DNA from 2 places in the Rhizobium sp. HT1-10 genome. Region 1 is predicted to be linked to the other one. Evidence: riboswitches for the same ligand, from Rfam matches in the RefSeq annotation. Region 1 holds a riboswitch; the other holds the start of a gene.
The links. A riboswitch is a leader RNA that binds a small molecule or an ion and turns the genes downstream of it on or off. The one in region 1 is predicted to bind S-adenosylmethionine.
Positions count from the first base shown of each region.

Region 2: it holds a riboswitch for S-adenosylmethionine, as region 1 does, so the genes downstream of both, VH564_RS00215 (O-succinylhomoserine sulfhydrylase) here and metA (homoserine O-acetyltransferase MetA) in region 1, are expected to answer to the same signal.

Region 1 covers NZ_JBCEBQ010000002.1:202,567-211,832, forward strand. Annotated here, with positions in the region: gene VH564_RS06045 (acyl-CoA dehydrogenase family protein) at 1-1,054, opposite strand, end outside; gene VH564_RS06050 (acyl carrier protein) at 1,054-1,305, opposite strand; gene VH564_RS06055 (lysine-2,3-aminomutase-like protein) at 1,594-2,655, opposite strand; gene epmA (EF-P lysine aminoacylase EpmA) at 2,652-3,716, opposite strand; gene efp (elongation factor P) at 3,865-4,434, shown strand; gene VH564_RS06070 (ABC transporter ATP-binding protein/permease) at 4,515-6,386, opposite strand; SAM riboswitch at 6,625-6,700, shown strand; gene metA (homoserine O-acetyltransferase MetA) at 6,755-7,678, shown strand; gene VH564_RS06080 (aldose epimerase family protein) at 7,785-8,810, shown strand; gene VH564_RS06085 (GntR family transcriptional regulator) at 8,906-9,266, shown strand, end outside.
Region 2 covers NZ_JBCEBQ010000001.1:44,304-53,569, reverse strand. Annotated here, with positions in the region: gene VH564_RS00260 (tellurite resistance TerB family protein) at 1-405, opposite strand, end outside; gene VH564_RS00255 (thermonuclease family protein) at 519-1,244, opposite strand; gene VH564_RS00250 (hypothetical protein) at 1,222-1,956, shown strand; gene VH564_RS00245 (S24 family peptidase) at 2,027-2,686, opposite strand; gene VH564_RS00240 (branched-chain amino acid ABC transporter substrate-binding protein) at 3,146-4,252, shown strand; gene VH564_RS00235 (hypothetical protein) at 4,266-4,619, opposite strand; gene VH564_RS00230 (hypothetical protein) at 4,782-5,657, opposite strand; tRNA gene VH564_RS00225 (tRNA-Gly) at 5,884-5,957, opposite strand; gene VH564_RS00220 (2'-deoxycytidine 5'-triphosphate deaminase) at 6,024-7,115, opposite strand; SAM riboswitch at 7,224-7,302, shown strand; gene VH564_RS00215 (O-succinylhomoserine sulfhydrylase) at 7,349-8,533, shown strand; gene apaG (Co2+/Mg2+ efflux protein ApaG) at 8,734-9,126, shown strand; gene VH564_RS00205 (Hsp33 family molecular chaperone) at 9,154-9,266, opposite strand, start outside.

The sequences.
Region 1 (9,266 bases):
GCGTGCCGTTCTTGTAGCCCATGATGCCGCAGATCAGCATGGCCTCGTTGATGATCGGCAGGATCGCCTCCGAGGTGGAAATCTTGACGTTGTTCATCGATGCGGCGAAGGCCATCGACGACAGCCGGTCGACATCTGCCTTGGCGTCCTCATAGACTTTCAAAGCGGCAACGACGTTGGACTTGACCATCTGCAGCTGGCCGGAGGCATCCGCCAGACGCAGGGCACCGGGAGGCGCTGTACCCGGCGACTTGCGGGCGGCAGCGCGCACGAAAGCCTGGGCCCGGGCAACCGCGTCGGCGGCGATGCCGTACCAGAGGGCGCTCCACAGCAGATGCGAGGTCGCCAGCATCGACTGCGCCGCGATTTCGGCGAAGGGCTTCGGCAGGATCTGGACGGCAGGTGCCTCGCCCTTGAACAGAAAACCGTCCGAGCAGGTGCCGCGCATGCCGAGCGTGTCCCAGACGACCGTGCGCTCGAGCGAATATTGATCCTTGAGGAAGGCCGTCAGCACCTGGTCGGAGGGCGCTGCATCCGCGTGGGCGCGGGAGGTGATGAGGATGGCATCGGCGTGGTTGCCGTAGGAAATGACCGTGGCGTCCTTTTCCAGGAAGCACTGGTCGCCTTCGACGCGGATGGCGCAGATGCTGTTGCGCATGTTGCCGCCAATGCCGCCTTCGGTGGTGGCGGAGGCAAGCAGCAGTTGGTCGCGGGTGATGCGGCGCATGAACTCGCGATGCCAGTCGCTGGCGGCGCCATGTTCGACCAGGCTCGACAGCTTGATCTGGTGCATGGCGAAAATCATCGCGCTGGCAGCGCAGGCCTGGCCCAGCACGGCGCAGAGGGCTGCGATATCGGTGATGCTCGCCGCCTCGCCGCCGAAATCCGTGGGGATCTGAATGGACAGCAGCCGCTCGGCTTTCATGGCGGTCACCGCCTCGCGCGGAAACCGGCTTTCGCTATCGACCGCATCGGCGTGCTTGGCTGCGATCGCGGCGACGCGCGCGGCGCGGCTCGTCAGGTCGTCTGTCCCAATCGCCACCGCCACGTTCATCAGGCGACCTTTCGACTGCCGAGGATCATGTCCACCGTCTTTTCGATGGCGCCGATGCTGGCGAAGGATTTGCGGTTGAGCAGATTGTCCGGGAATTCCATGTCAAACTCCTCTTCCAGGCCCAGCATCAGCTGGACCGAGGCGAAGGAGGACAGGCCTGCCGCATACAGATCGGCATCGTCGGCAATGTCGGCAACCGGCACAGGCAGGCCACCAAAACGGGTCAGCAATCCGCGAATTGTTTCATTCATTCGATCATCTCCAGGTGTCGCAGGCAGCCAGCCCGCCTCATCTGGAGTTGTTCTAGCGTTAAAAATCGAACATTCCGCTAACTGGTCTGGTTAAAGAAAAGTAAGGTTTTCCATCGAATTTTAGTGGAGCGCGCCGGGCCTATGAACAAAATCGGACAACAGACATGAGAATAGCATAGTTTAGCGAAGCTCGCCTTACGGAATAAACTCGTGCGCCCACAAAATTACCTGTGGTTTTCTAAAACATGGATCACTACGGCACACTTTCATTGGTTAACGCAGCCCGTTCTACGAACTGCCTTTTGCCGGCGGATAGTCATGCGACTGGCCTTGATAGTCCGAAACCGAATAACACCCCTCGCCGACGTCGCGGATGGCGCTCTTCCCGATGTCGGCCTTGCCATAGCCGCCGGGGATGTCGAGGATGTAGGTCGGTTGGCAAAGCCCCGACAACCGGCCGCGCAACTCCGCCACCAGCCGCTGCCCCTCGGCGATCGCCAGCCGGAAATGGCTGGTGCCCGGCGCAAGGTCGGGATGGTGCAGGTAATAGGGCTTGATCCGCGTCTCGACGAAACCGCGCATCAGCGCGGCGAGCACGGCGGGATCGTCGTTGACCCCCTTCAAAAGCACGGACTGGCTGACCATGACGATACCGGCATCGACCAGCCGGGCGCAGGCGGCGCGCGCCTCGGCCGTCAGCTCGCGCGGATGGTTGGCATGCAGCGCCACGTAGACGGTCTTGCCGCTGGATTTCAACGCCGCGACCAGCGCCGCGTCGACCTTCTGCGGGTCGACGACCGGCACGCGCGTGTGGAAGCGGACGATCTTGACGTGGTCGATGGCGGAGAGGCCGGCCAACAGCTCCTCGAGCCGACGCGGAGACAGCACGAGCGGATCGCCGCCGGTCAGGATGACTTCCCAGATCTCCGGATGATTGCGGATATAGTCGAAGGCGCCGGCGAGCTCGCCCGCATCGAGCGTGCCGAGACCCTGCGGACCGACCATTTCGCGGCGGAAGCAGAAGCGGCAATAGACCGGGCAGACATGCACTGCCTTCAGCAGCACCCGATCCGGATAGCGGTGGACGATGCCGGCCACCGGACTATGGGCCGCATCGCCGATCGGATCGGCCCGCTCCTCCGGCGTCACCACCAACTCAGCCTGGTCGGGGACAAATTGCCGGGCGATCGGATCGTTGGGGTCCGAGCGGTCGATCAGCGCCGCGATGGCAGGCGTCAACGCGATGGCATAGCGGGCGGCAACTGCCTCCAGCGACGCCGCCTGCGCCGCATCGACCAGCGATGCCCGCTCGAGATCCTCGACGGTCTTGATCGGCCGCAGCACATTCATGCGCCGAACTCCGCCACCGGCGCCCACAAAACCTGCTCGATGCGCGAGGCACCGGTCGCCAGCATCGCCAGCCGGTCGAAACCGAGGGCAATGCCGCTCGCTTCTGGCATGACGGAAAGCGCGTCGAGAAAATCCTCGTCGAGCGGATAGGTCTCGCCGTAGATCCGCGCCTTCTCGGCCATCTCGATCTCGAACCGCCGCCGCTGCTCGTCGGCATTGGTGAGCTCGCCGAAGCCATTGGCGAGTTCGACGCCGCAGGCATAGAGTTCGAAGCGCTCGGCGACACGGGGATCGCGGGCGGAAGGCCGGGCAAGGGCCGCTTCCGATACCGGATATTCGTCGAGCACAGTCGGCCGGCCGAAGCCGAGATGCGGCTCGATCTTTTCCACCAGCACGCGGCTGAACATATCGGCCCAACCATCGTCCTGGGCAACGCGCATGCCGACACGCCTGAGTTCCGCAGCCAGGCTCTCCCGGTTGGTCTGCCCGTCCGGGGCGACGGAAGACAGAAGGTCGATGCCGGCATGGCGTTCGAAGGCAGCGGCGACGCTGAGGCGCTCCGGTTCGGCAAAGGGATCGCACTCGGCGCCGCGATAGGTGAGCCGGCCGGCGCCGACGGTTGCTGCGGCAAGCCGCAGGATGGCAACGCAATCGGCCATCAACTGCTCGTAGCCTTCACCGACGCGATACCATTCGAGCATGGTGAATTCGGGATGGTGCAGGGGCCCGCGCTCGCGGTTGCGATACACATGCGAAAAGCATGCAATGCGCTGCTCGCCGGCCGCCAGCAGCTTCTTGCAGGCAAATTCGGGCGATGTATGCAGATAGAAGGCCGCCGCCTGGCCGTCCGTCGTCAACGCCTCGGTGGCGAAAGCATGCAGATGGGCCTCGTTGCCCGGTGATCGCTGCAGCGTCGCCGTATCGACCTCGATGAAGTCGGCCGACGCGAAAAAGCCGCGCAGGGCCGCCTGGATGGCGTTGCGGCCAAGTAGAAAGGGTCGCCGATCCGCATGAACGCCGGGTGTCCACCAGGGAGATGCTTTTGTCATGCTGGCGTTCATTCCGCGCTTTCTTTCAAGGATACGCCGCGACGGGGTGGCTATTTCCGCGATTTTAGGTTAGTTGCGCCCCCACGAAAACATTGCTGCATCGGGAACTCGGCTCTGCCCGTCCTCTACGATGCCCAAAGCCGCGTTACAAGGAAGTCTTATGGTCAAGGTTATCGCCTCTTCGATCCGCAAGGGCAACGTGCTTGAAGTGGACGGCAAGCTCTACGTCGTGCTGACGGCCGCCAATTTCCACCCCGGCAAGGGCACGCCGGTCACCCAGATCGACATGCGCCGGATTTCCGACGGCACGAAGGTGTCGGAACGTTGGCGCACGACCGAACAGGTCGAGCGCGCCTTCGTCGAAGACGTCAACCATCAGTATCTCTACGAGGACAGCGAAGGCTTCCACTTCATGAACCCGGAAAACTACGACCAGGTCGTGGTTGATGTCGAAACCATGGGTGACGACAAGGCCTATCTGCAGGAAGGCATGACCTGCATCCTGTCGATGCATGAAGGCATCGCGCTCGCCATCCAGATGCCACGCACCGTGACGCTGGAAATCATGGAGACCGAGCCGGTCGTCAAGGGCCAGACGGCGTCTTCTTCCTACAAGCCGGCCATGCTGTCGAACGGCGTGCGCACCATGGTACCGCCGCACATCAATGCCGGCACCCGCGTCGTCATCATGACTGAGGACAACTCCTACATGGAACGCGCCAAGGACTGATCCGAACCTTGAGCCGCCCACATGACAAAGCCCCGAACGCGCAAGCGTCGGGGCTTTTTCGTATCCGGCGACCATGAACATCAGACGGGAGGCGCCGGTTCCTTGCGGAGCGGCACGCGCCGGGTGGCGCTCGGCCTGCGGACGCCTGCAGCCCCCGGCTTTTGCGGTGGCGCCGTCGGGTCCGGTGGCACCAGGGCCTGCAGATGCAGCACGCGTGGCGACATGGCTTCCAGATAGGCCTCGGAGCGGCCGATGTAGATCATCGTCGTCTCCTTCAGCTCGCTGAGAACGGCAACGAGCCGCTTCTGCAGATCCGGTTCGAGGCCCTCAAGCGTCTCGTCGAGGATCAGCCAGCGGGGCTTGGCCAGAAGCGCATGGGCAAAGCCGACGGCCTTCTGCTCGTCGCTGTCGAGCACGCGGTCCCAGCGGGCCTGCGTGTCCAGCTTGCCCTTCAACCTGCCAAGCCCGGCCTTCTCGATCGCCATCATGAGATCGGCGTCCGGATAGGCCTGGTGTTCCTGCGGGAAGGTCATCGCCTCGCGCAGCGTGCCGCTCGGCACATAGGCGCTGTGCGGCATGAACAGCATGTCTTCCATCGGCGGCAGATCGATTTCGCCCTTGCCGCAATGCCATTCCCCGGCCAGCGCCTGGAACAGCAGCTTGCGGTTCACCCCGTGGTCGCCATTGATCATGATGTGTTCGCCGGCCGTGATGGTGACAGTTCCCTCGCGGATGCGGAAACCGTTCTCGATGACGTCATCGGCCGTCTTGGTGGAGACTTCGAGATCCTTCAGCACCAGCATGTCGGGCGCGGCGCGGGCGACCTCGATCATGTTCGGCAGCTGTTCCTCGACATCCATCTCGACCACCGCCTCGCGGAAATCGGTGACGCGCATCAGGGTCGCCCGCCATTCGGCGATCGGGCCGAAATTGGCGACATACCAGCGCAGCGCCGTGTTCACCTGGTTGAAGGCGCCGACCACCATCATCAGCTGGCCGATGCTGAGCCCGCCGGAGAAATAGGCGGGGGCCGCCACCAGGATCGGGATGACAAGCACCATCCAGCCATAGCTGGCCGACACCCAGGTCAGGTTGGTGTTGGCCATCGCCAGCTTGCGGATGACGCCGAGCACCGAGGAAATATCGCCGTTGATGCGCCGGCGCTCGTTTTCCTGGCCGCCGGCGATGGTGATCGACGGCATGTATTCGTTGGCATGCATCAGCGCGAAGCGCAGCTCGGCTTCCTTGGAGTAGCGGTCGGCATTCAGCCGCACCAGCTTGCCGCCGACGAACTGGCTGAGGAAGGAGGCGGACGCCGCATAGATGATCGCCGCCCAGACCATGTAGCCGGGGATGGAGAAGCTGGTGCCGCGGAAATGGAAGATGAAGCCGCTCGACAGCTCCCAGAGCACGCCGATGAAGCTGATCAGAAGGATGGTCGACTGGACGAGGCCGATGGCAAGACCGGTGGTGCTTTCGGCGAGATTGCGGGCGTCCTCGTGCAGGCGCTGATCCGGGTTGACGCCGATCAGGCCCGATGACGCCAGCCTCAGCGCGCGCTTGCCCTTTAGCCACTGGTCGACCAGGTCGCGCGCCAGGCCCTCGCGCATGTAGAGCGCCGCCATCTGGTTGAGCCAGGCCTGGATGACGTTGAGAACGAGCAGGGATCCGGCGATCATTCCGAACACGCCGAGCTGCTTGACGAATTCGTCGATATCCCGCCGGGCGAGCGAATCGTAGAAGGGCGCGTTCCATTCGTTGAGCAGGACCTGCACATAGGCGGTCACGAGAATGATGGCGAACAGCGATACGACGAGCGAGATGAGCCGGAAGCGGACCGGCGAATGCCAGAAGGCCGATATCATCATTCTCAGCCTGTAAAGGAGACTGAACTCGTAACCGACGCGGGCATCGCCCTGTACGCTGGGCTTCTCTGTCGTATCAACGGCCATTCGTCATTCCTGAATTCTCTTCCCTCAGATAGTCATGGCCACCGCACATGTCCATCCATGCGAGCCCAAAGCGCCTGGCGCCTGCGGTTCCTGGCCTGGAACCGCCCTCCTCCAGCCCGAGATTGCGCTCCAAACCTTATAAAAGCCTTATACGGCCCAGGCGCATCAGAGTTTCGCAGCCGACCCTTGCCCGAGGCGTTCAAGCGATGCTTATTGATTCGCAGCCCGTCCGGCGCTATCTAGGCTCGGTGGTGATTTGGCCGGCCGGCTTGCAGCCACGTTAAATAAGTCGCTAAAATCTGGGCCGCATGCGGACCTCTAGCGATTCGATTTATCGCCGCCGGTTTTTGTTAGATCGAGTAACGCGCATGCCCATCAAGATTCCCGACACGCTGCCCGCCTTCGATACCCTCGTCAACGAAGGTGTCAGGGTGATGACCGAGACGATGGCTGTCCGCCAGGACATCCGTCCGCTGCAGATCGGGCTTCTCAATCTCATGCCGAACAAGATCAAGACCGAGGTGCAGATGGCCCGCCTGGTCGGCGCCTCTCCCCTGCAGGTCGAACTGTCGCTGGTCCGCATCGGTGGCCACAAGGCGAAGAATACCTCGGAAGAGCATCTGCTGTCCTTCTACGAGACCTGGGACGAGATCAAGCACCGCAAGTTCGACGGGTTCATCATCACAGGTGCGCCGATCGAGCTGCTGGACTACGAGGACGTGACCTATTGGGAAGAGATGCGGCAGATCCTCGACTGGACGGCCACCAATGTCCATTCGACGCTGAACGTCTGCTGGGGCGCCATGGCGGCGATCTACCACTTCCACGGCGTGCCGAAATACACGCTGAAGGAAAAGGCATTCGGCGTCTACCGGCACCAGAACCTGAACCCTTCTTCGGTCTATCTGAACGGCTTCTCCGACGATTTCGGCGTGCCGGTGTCGCGCTGGACCGAGGTGCGGCGCAAGGAGGTCGAGGCGGTGCCGGGGCTCGAAATCCTGATGGAATCGCCGGAAATGGGCATTTGTCTGGTGCACGAGAAGGCTGGCAAGCGGCTCTACATGTTCAACCATGTCGAATACGATTCGACCTCGCTCGCCGACGAATACTTCCGTGACGTCAACGCCGGCGTGCCCATCAAGATGCCGCACGACTACTTCCCGCACAACGATCCGACGCTGACCCCGCCGAACCGCTGGCGCAGCCACGCCCACCTGTTCGTCGGCAACTGGATCAACGAGATCTACCAGACGACGCCTTATGATATGGCCAAAATCGGCGAGCAAAAATAAGCACTTCGACAGAGTCCCGACAGGCTTCGCCCAGTTCGCGGGTTGCGGATGACAGCGAATGGAGGCAGGGTCGGGGCCTCACTTTATAGCCAGATGGGATGAGCAAATGACGGACAGCACTTTGCAGCGAGACGTTTTCGGCAAGACCGCGGACGGCGAAACGGTCCACCGTGTCAGGATACAGGGCGGCGGGCTGACCGCCCACGTCATTACCTGGGGTGCCGTGATCCAGGACCTGCGGCTCGAAAACCATGGCCCTTCCCTGACGCTCGGCTTCGACACGTTCGAGAACTACCCGCTCTATTCGCCCTATTTCGGCGCGACGCCGGGCCGCTGCGCCAACCGGATTGCCGATGGCAGGTTCACCCTCGAGGGCAAGGACTACCAGCTCGACCTCAACGAGAAGGGCACCACCCACCTTCACGGCGGCAAGGACAACATTGCACTGCGCAACTGGACGATCGTCGAGCACGCGTCCGACCGCGTCGTGCTCAAGATCGTCGATCCCGATGGACGCGGTGGCTATCCGGGCAATTGCACGATCCAGGCGACCTATTGGGTGCATGGCAGCGGCGAGCTGTCGGTGACCTACGAGACGACCAGCGACCAGCCGACCGTCGCCAATGTCTGCCAGCACGCCTATTTCAATCTCGATGGCCGCGACGATGCGCTCGACCACGACATCATGATTGCCGCCGACCACTATCTCCCCACCGACGAACGCCAGATTCCGACCGGCGAAATCGCCCCCGTCGCCGGCACGCCTTTCGATTTCCGCGAGATGGCGCCGATGAAGCGCTTCGTCGGCAGCGAGCAGGTTCTCTACGACCATAATTTCTGCCTGTCGCGCACGCATGTCGCCAAGCGCGCAGTGGTTCTGGCCCGCAGCATCAATTCCGGCGTCTCGCTGGAAGTGCGCACCACTGAGCCCGGTGTCCAGCTCTATGCCGGCTTCAAGCTCGATGTGCCGGTGCCCGGCATCGACGGCAAGAAGATGGGGCCATTCGCCGGTTTCTGCCTGGAGACGCAGATCTGGCCCGACGCCATCAACCAGCCAGGCTTCCCGAATGCAGCGCTTCATCCCGGCGAAGTGCTGCGCCAGGAAACCGATTACATCTTCAGCAAGAACTGAGCCGAGCCACCGAGCAAACCGGCCGAGCAGCGCTTGGCCGGTTTTTTCACGTCGACACTTGCAAATTGGTTCTACATAGGTTCTAGTCTGGATCTATGGATAGAACCAGTTTGATCGTTGAGCTGAATGGCCGGGGCCTACGCGATGCGGCGGCCAGCGGTCCGCTGTACAAGCGGCTGGCGCTGGCGCTCGCTGGCCTCGTCCAGGAAGGCCTGCTGAAGCCGGGGGCAGCCCTGCCGGCCGAGCGCGATCTCGCCGAGGCCCTGCAGCTCGGGCGGGTGACGGTGCGCAATGCCTATCGCGACCTCCTGACCTCGGGCACGCTGGAATCCCGCCATGGCAGCGGCACCTTCGTCTCCCAGAAGGTCGAGCGCATGGAGCAGTCGCTCTGGCGCCTCTCGTCCTTTTCCGCCGACATGCGCTCACGCGGCCGCTCGCCGGCGGCGCGCATCCTGT
Region 2 (9,266 bases), on a different contig from region 1:
CCGGTAGCGGGCGATGGCGCTGCGCTCGATGGCAGCGCAGGTGAGCTTGTCGAGATCCAAGCGATCACGCAGCAGCGCGAGGAGCCGGAGTTCCTCGGCCGTCACCGACAGATCAGCCGCAGCAACCTCGACGGCAACGGCATAGGCGGTATCGTAGAGGTGCTTCGGCAGGGTGTCGCGCACGGTCTCAAGCACAATATCGAGCCCCTCGGCGCCCGCAAGGAGTGTGGCGCAATCGCGCGCGACGGTGATCAGCCGCTCCTCGTCAAAGCCCTTGAAAACCGGCAGCGCATGGATCAACTCGCCGATCCGGCCCAGCTCCCGATCGTTCATCTTCCGGTCGACGGCCGATGCCATCACCATGACATAGATCATGGCTTCCTGAGCGGAAAGCGGTGTCTTCATAACAGGATGTCTCTCTTGCTGTTCAAAGTGTGGGTTCCCGGAGAGTGGGTGGTCGCTTCGACGATGACAAGGGCAAAGATCGCATTCGGGGCGGCACATAGCCCAAGCCGACATCAGATCGGGTTGAGCGGATCCTCCTTCGGCGGCTCCGGGGCCAGCGTCGACTGGTGCCTCTTGCGTGGATCGTTGCCATAGACACCGCGACCGGCCTTGCGCGCTTCCTCGGCAGCTGCAGTCAAGGGCGAACCGCTTGCCACCTCGGCCCAGCCATTGCGCGCCAGCCAATCGGCAATGCTCAGCTTGGCAAAGCGGCATTCGGCGGTGATCGATCCTTTCCAGGCCGGGTCCGAGACGTCGCAGGTGATGGTGCGGCCAAGCAGAAACGAGCGCAGAGCCGTGCGTGCCAGGGTTCCGCAGGGCCATTCCTTGCCGTCTGTTCCGGTGCAGGTGCGCTGCGGATCGGTGGGGACGATGCCCGCCAGTTGCACGCTTCTGCCGCCCACGGTGAGGACCCCGGCACGCTCGGCGAAGGGACGCGACAGATCCACAGGCTTGAGAGTACCGTTTGGCTCGGCCTCGCCTGTGGCTCCTTCATCCGGCTTTTCCGGCTGCGGCGCCAGCGCGGCAGATTGAACGGGGCCCGGCTTGGTCTCGGGCGGCGACGGTTGGATCGACTTGTCCTCCTCCGCTCCGTCCTTTCCAGCCCTCTCCTTCTCGGCCTTGTCCCCTACCGGCCGTGTCTCGGCACTGGCCAGCTTTTCGGCCTCCGGCGGCCGCGGTCTTGCCAGCGGCGTGGGCACGGTCGATGCAAGCGGTATGGACGAAGGGGCCGAGGACACAGGCGGCGCCATCCGTTCGGACAGGCTGCGGCTCTCGGCATCAGTGGCCGGCGCCGTGACTGAGGCGACGGGGCCAGACGGTGTCGTTATCGAAGCCGATGGCTGGGGCACTTCATCTCTGTCCGTACGACCGGTCACGGTGATGGGGGCCGTTGGCGGTGCGATCGCGACCGGGGGTGGCGAAGCCACTAGGGGTGGCGAAGCTGGGGTACCGACGCCTGTTGGCTCAGGCTTCGACGCCGCGGCTTGCGGAGGTACGACAGGCACAGCGACCGATGGCGGCGGAGGTGATGCAACTGCCGCAACGGGCGGCGTGGCTTCTGGGGCCGCCGGGGCCGGTGGCAAAGGATTGGAAGACGGGGCTGAAGGGGTCTCTGCTGGCGACCCAGCGGTAACCGTGGGCGCAGCGGCCGAGGTCGCGGGCGCAACAGGCGCATTGCTTCCCTGCGATGGCTGCTCGACCACAGCCGCCGCTGGGCCTGGCGATGCGGGCTCCGAGGATGCCGGCGCTGACGAGACGGGGGGAGCTGATACCGGTGGCCCGGAGGGGGCCGGCGCTGCTGCTGGAAAATTGGGCGTCGTCGGCGCCGCGGTCGCTGCGGCCACTTGTGCCTCCGGCTTTGCGGGCGTTTGGTCGACATTTGCGACCCGCACGGGCGGATCGCCGAAGGTGATGTGCGGCTGCAGGTTCATGGCCGTCAGCCCGACATAGACCAGCACCAGAACGGCAACGGCGCCGGTGACGCCGGTCAGAAGAGTGGGGGAACGCATCACAACACTTCCTATTGGCTCGCCCAGATAATCCGCGCCATCCACTCCACGTCGACAAGCTCGATGCTGCGGTTGGGATGGGCCGGATTGAGCGACAGCAATTCGATCGACTTCGGGCTCTGACGCAGCAGCACCTTGGCCATGACTTCGCCTTCACGCGTCTTGACCACCACCCGGTCATTGCGCCTGACCTGGGCACCGGGCTCGACGATCAGGACGTCGCCGTCGCGATAAAGCGGCATCATGCTGTCGCCTTGCACTTCCAGCGCATAGACCCCCGCCTTCTGCGCCGGCAACTCGACGACATCCCAGCCCTGCCCCGCCGGAAAACCGCCGTCGTCAAAGAAGCCGCCGGCGCCGGCTTGCGCGAAACCCAGCAGAGGGATCGAGCCTGCCTGCGGCGGAAAGGCGCCGTCCGGCATGCCGAGCGGCGTCGAGCCGGGACGCAGCAGACCCATGAACTGCTCGACGCTGGCGCCGGTCGCCTCCAGCACCTTGGCGATCGATTCCGTCGACGGCCAGCGCTGCCGGCCATCGGCGCTCAGCCGCTTGGATTTGTTGAAGGATGTGGGGTCGAGGCCAGCACGCCGGGCAAGGCCCGACGGCGTCAGGTCGTGCCTTTCGGCAAGCCCGTCGATCGCACTCCAGATCTGATCGTGTGACAGCGTCATCGCTTCGCCCTTGGATCCGGGCGTCCTATCCCTATCCGGGAAGGAGATTATCCGAGGCGTTAACATTCGTAAAGATGGAATGAGGAATAAAATCCTTTGTCCAGGCAATTTCCTGTGCCTCGGGCCGCTCCCTCGCCGAGGAGACAAAGATAACCCTCCAGCCGCTGGGTTCCACGAACACGTCCAGACGGGACGTTGCGCTGAAGACGCATCCCGATCTTGCCGGCGCTGTTCGTGCAGCACTGCACATTGCTTCGGTCTGCAAGTTTTACTGGAGCGGGTCCACTGGAACCGTGTCCAAGAGGCGTCCGTGATTTCCAGAGGTTGAAAATGGCCGGGAGAACCAGCAACCGCACCCTATCTATCCATGTGTGGGGCGCTATATGCACGAAAAAAATTCCGATACAGGCGCAGTTCTGAATATCGGATGGAAACCTCGGTCCAGGGAGATGGAAGAGAATGAAACTTAGAATTTTGACTGGCGTCGCATTGGCCTCGTGCGTCGCATTCGCTTCGGCAGCGCGCGCTGACATAACGATCGGCCTGGTGGCACCGCTCACCGGCCCGGTTGCCGCCTATGGCGATCAGGTGAAGAACGGCGCCGGAACCGCCGTCGAGGAGATCAACAAGAACGGCGGCATCCTCGGCCAGAAGGTCATCCTGAAGGCTGCCGACGACGCGGGTGAGCCGAAGCAAGGCGTCTCCGCGGCAAACCAGCTGGTGGGTCAAGGAATTCGCTTTGTCGTCGGTCCCGTCACCTCAGGCGTCGCAATCCCGGCGTCCGACGTCTTCGCCGAGAACGGCGTCTTGATGATCACGCCTACCGCGACCGTTCCGGATCTGACGAAGCGTGGCCTGACAAATGTGCTTCGGACCTGCGGCCGCGACGATCAGCAGGCCGAAGTCGCTGCCAAGTATGTCCTCAAAAACTTCCCAGGCAAACGGATCGCGATCATCAATGACAAGGGAACCTACGGCAAGGGTCTCGCCGAGGCGTTCAAGGCGACCCTGAATGCAGCGGGCACCAAGGAAGTCATGGACGACGCTCTTACTCCGGGCGACAAGGATTTCTCCGCTCTCACCACCCGCCTCAAATCCGAGCGGGCCGACGTCATCTATTTCGGCGGCTACCATCCTGAGGGTGGCCTGTTGGTGCGACAACTCGCCGATCTGTCGGTCAAGGCGACGCTCATTGGGGGCGACGGCCTGTCGAACTCCGAATTCTGGAACATCGGGACCAACGTAGCGCAGGGAACGCTGTTCACCAACGCATCCGATGCCACCAAGAGCCCCGATTCCAAAGCTGCTGCCGATGCGCTGAAAGCCAGGAACATTCCGGCCGAGGCGTTTACGCTCAATGCCTACGCTGCAGTCCAGGTGCTGAAGGCAGGCATAGAGAAGGCAGGCAGCGCCGATGACGCTGAGGCAGTTGCCAAGGCGCTGAAGACCGGAGAGCCTATCGTCACCGCAATCGGTAGCGTGACCTATGGCGAGACCGGAGACCTGACATCGCAGAGTTTCGAACTCTACAAGTGGAACGACGGCAAGATCGTGCCGGCTGAATAGGTCAGCCTGTCCGTCATGTTTCAGGTCCTGATCGCCACCGGATGAAAATTCGGTGGCGATCGTCGTAAATCGACAGCCGGAAACTGGTGCTGAAATGGCGTGAAGGGGCTACTTGTAGCTCGCTGCTGAAACTGGAGCGGGTGAAGAAATTTGCAACGGATCCATAAATTTTCCCGCTTAAAGGCTCAAATTGACGAGCCTTATTTCTATTTCTTTTGAAACGGCCAGGGAGCTGATCGTTAGCTGGTCTGCTGGTGCGGCCATCCAAATCTTTGACGCGGTAATTCACGAGCACCATTTTAGTTTGGCGAGAGAATTTAATCTCACCCTTTTTTTTTATAACAGCGTCGAAACGTTGAAATTGCATTCGAACACCGGCAAGGGGCCAATTTCACACGAAATCGCACGCCCTGAAAGCCGCTACCCGTTCACAAGAAACGAAGCCTTTGACCGAGCGCGACCTTAATATTTCTCGAGGTTTGGCGGCGAGCATCGTGTACCATATGAAAGGGTTGTGAACTCCGGCTCCCTAACGCCATCCCTGGGATTTTTCATGTTCGCAGACTGCAGCCTGGGAAGCTGTTAACAATTCATTGACGCAACCTTGCAGTAACGCCATTCTGGTCGCGAGTATATTGGGCAAATTCGGCGGATTGTGAAAATCGTCACCGCGTTCCTTGTTCATCCCTAGGTTCTCGCCGCCGCCGAATATCACGAAACCATTGCTGGTGATGTTGATGGTGCCAGCGTCCAGAGCAGCTTTGTGAGCGATGATGTCGCGTGTAGACCAGCCTCTCTCATCCCCTATCACGAAAGAGAAGTCAGGTAGGTACTTTTGCAAAATAGGATCGAGCGCTGCGGAGACAGCCTTGGGACGAGACTTCAGGATATTCTTCGCGAATTTATTGAACGAATGCTGACATTCTTTGAAATATGTCGACAAGCCGTAGGACAGATATTCTAGGGCCCTACGGTACGCCATCACGAATGACCTGTATTCGAAATCGATCTTTGCTGTATTACCCAGGGACATTGTCGACCCGGGAGTCATTTGACTTGAAATGCCGCTTTGCGAAAGCGCTTCGCGTAAGCGAGCGTCCATATCGCTGATCAATTCGAGCCTGTAATAGCACTCTGCCATGGCGCGCCCACAATATTCCACGCCATTGGCAAATCTTCCGTATTTTTCGATTTCGTCGGTTTCCGATGAGCGCCATTGCTCGATGAAATAAGGTCTCGTATTGAGCCACATTAGAAATCCGACGAATGGCGCTCGCTGATCTGTGTTCATCTCATGACCTGAGATCTCGTTGATGGCGCGCATCGTATCGACCACCTTGTCTCCGAGAAACGGACGCAAAAAATCAAGGTCTTGGGAAGAAGTAGTTGAACCGTCCTCCGGCATGAGCTTCCCTCTCTATTGCAACAAGCATCTTCAGATTGCGCAGTCTCAACAAAAAATCATCTACTACGATTATTGGCAAGCGAATTGAGTCGCCGGCATGGACCTGAGAACGATGGGATGGCAACACGCCATGCGGAGGCGACGGATTGACCGTGGTAGTAAAGTCGCTGAAGCTCGCAACGAGAACCACGAGCAACACCACTTTTCTTTAAGTCGTTGCTGAAACTGGAGCGGGTGAAGGGAATCGAACCCTCGTATTCAGCTTGGGAAGCTGCTGCTCTACCATTGAGCTACACCCGCGCAGCGGCAAGCCTTCCAACAGTTCGGGCGGGCTGTCAAGACGCAACGCTCAGTCCGCGCTGCCTTCTAAAGCCGGAAATGCTTGGAGAGTTTCAGGCCTTGCGCCTGGTAGTTCGAGCCGGCGCTGGTGCCGTAGAGGCTGGCGGGGAGTTCGAGCATGTGCTCGTAGACGAGGCGGCCGACGACCTGGCCGTCCTCGAGGATGAACGGCACCTCGTGGCTGCGGACCTCGAGCACCGCCCGGCTGCCGCGACCGCCGGCCGGCGCATGGCCGAAGCCGGGGTCGAAGAAGCCGGCGTAGTGAACGCGGAATTCGCCGACCAGCGGGTCGTAGGGGGTCATCTCGGCGGCATAGTCGGGCGGCACGTGCACGGCCTCGCGCGAGACGAGGATGTAGAACTCGTCGGGGTCGAGGATGAGTTCGGTGCGGCCGCGGCTGTAGAGAGGCTCCCAGAAATCGAAGATGTCGTGCTGGGCCTTCTTGTCGACGTCGACCACGGCCGTGTGGTGCTTGCCGCGATAGCCGATCAGGCCGTCTCGGTCGCCGGTGAGGTCGATCGACAGGGCGATGCCGCCGCCGGTGACGTTCGGCTTCTTGCTGGCGACCAGCGTCTCGGTCTCGTGCAGCGCCAGCAATTCCGGCTCGGAGAGCATCGCATGGCCGATGCGGAAGCGGATCTGCGACAGGCGCGAGCCGCGACGCACGACGATCGGGAAGGTCCGCGGCGAGATTTCCAGATAGAGCGGACCGGAATAGCCCGCAGGAATCTTGTCGAACTCCTGGGCGTAATCGGTGATGACGCGGGTGAAGATGTCGAGACGGCCGGTCGAGCTCTTCGGATTGGCCGAGGCCGACATGTCCTGCGGCAGGTCGAGACGCTCCATCAGTGGCACGATGTAGACGCAGCCTGTCTCGAGCACGGCGCTTTCGGTCAGGTCGATGACGTGCAGGCTCAGGCGGTCGAGCTTGTCGGAGACGAGGTTCTTCGGACCCGGCATGAAGCTGGCGCGGACGCGAAAGGCCTTGGCCCCGAGCCTGAGGTCAAGACTGGCCGGCTGGATCTGATCGAAATCGAGATCCCTTTCCGTCGTCAGCCGGCCCTGATCGAAGAGGGCGGCAATGGCGCGATCCGCCAAGATTCCAGTGTCGCGAGCCATCTGCTCAATCCTTGTTTTGTCGCAGACAAAACCATATACGGGCCTTGTTTTGCCGCAGACAAAACCAAATGCAGGGAATTGACGCAAGCGGCCAACGGCAGTATTGCAGTCTTATCCCGTGGTGATTTGGCCGGTCGGCTTGCAGCCACGTTAAATAAGTAGCTAAAAAGGCCGGGTTGAAAACCGGTCTGCTTGTGCGACCGGTTTTTTTGTATCACGAAGGTGGTGATGGCATGACCAAGACTTGGCGCCCCGCAACGCAACTCGTTCACGGCGGCACGCTGCGCTCGCAGTTCGGCGAGACATCCGAAGCAATCTATCTGACACAGGGTTTTGTCTACGACAGCTCGGAAGCGGCCGAAGCCCGCTTCAAGGGCGAAACCGAGGGCTTTATCTACGCCCGCTACGGCAGCCCGACCAACGACATGTTCGAAAAGCGCATGTGCATGCTGGAAGGCGCCGAAGAGGCACGCTCGACCGCCTCGGGCATGGCTGCGGTGTCCGCCGCCATTCTCTGCCAGGTCAAGGCCGGCGACCATATCGTTGCCGCCCGCGCCCTGTTCGGTTCCTGCCGCTGGGTCGTCGAAACGCTGGCGCCGCGCTATGGCATCGAATGCACGCTGGTCGACGGTCGCGATCTGGCCAATTGGGAAAAGGCCATCCGGCCGAACACCAAGGTGTTCTTCCTGGAAAGCCCGACAAACCCGACGCTCGAAGTGGTCGACATTGCCGGCGTTGCCAGGCTTGCCAACCAGATCGGCGCCAAGCTCGTCGTCGACAACGTCTTTGCGACACCGCTCTTCCAGAAGCCGCTCGAACTCGGCGCCCATATCGTCGTCTACTCGGCCACCAAGCATATCGACGGCCAGGGCCGCTCGCTCGGCGGCGTCGTGCTGTCGGACAAGGAATGGGTCGACGAGCACCTGCAGGACTATTACCGCCACACAGGCCCCGCCATGTCGCCCTTTACCGCCTGGACGCTGCTCAAGGGCATCGAGACCCTGCCGCTGCGCGTCAAGCAGCAGACCGAAAATGCCAGCCGTATCGCCGACTTCCTGGCCGACCAGGGCAAGGTCGCCAAGGTCATCTATCCCGGCCGCAAGGACCATCCGCAGGCCGATATCATCGCCAAGCAGATGACCGGCGGCTCGACGCTGGTCTGCATGGAGCTGAAGGGCGGCAAGGAAGCGGCGTTTGCGCTGCAGAACGCGCTCGAGATCGTGAAGATCTCCAACAATCTCGGCGATTCCAAGAGCCTGATCACCCATCCGGCAACCACCACCCACAAGAACCTGACCGACGAGGCCCGCGCCGAGCTCGGCATCTCGCCGGGCACGGTGCGTTTCTCGGCCGGCATCGAGGACACCGACGACCTGATCGAGGATTTTGCCAAGGCGCTGGCGAAAGTCTCGGCCTGATCGCATGTCTTGCAGCGCTGCCCGGCTAGGCCGGGCAGTGCGTTCCGGCATTACTCCGTCAGCAATTAACTGAAGATATTACCCTTAATATTCAAAAGGCCGCATCAGCCTTCCCATTTGGACACATATTCGCCTTCAATTCCTTGACCAAGGTTGAAGCCTATAGGATATCGTAACCAAATTCATTGAAGGTGGCTGGGATGTACCGCGCCCTTACACGAGATATCGAAGTCATCGTCGAGCCGTTCTATCTGGAGGAGCAATCCGACCCGGAAGACAGCCGCTATGTCTGGGGTTACCGGATCGTCATTTCCAACCACTCGACGACTGCGGTGCGGCTGATCACGCGCTACTGGCATATCACCGACCAGAACGGACAGGTCGATGAAGTCACCGGTCCCGGCGTCGTCGGAGAACAGCCGCAGCTCAACCCCGGCGACACCTATGAATACTCGTCAGGCTGCCCGCTCGACACGCCCTCGGGCATGATGTTCGGCCATTACTCGATGGAGAACGACGAGGGCGAGACGTTCGAGGTCGACATCCCGGCCTTCTCGCTGGATTCGCCCGGCCTGATGCGGACGTTGAACTGACGCCGCCAGGCGGCGACGTCAGCGGCCTCAGGACTTGACCAGGATTTCCGCCGCCTCGTAGCGGTAGGTTGTCGAACAGAATTCGCAGGTCACCGAAATCAACCCGTCTTCCTCGCTCTCTGCCATTTCCTCGGCGGAGA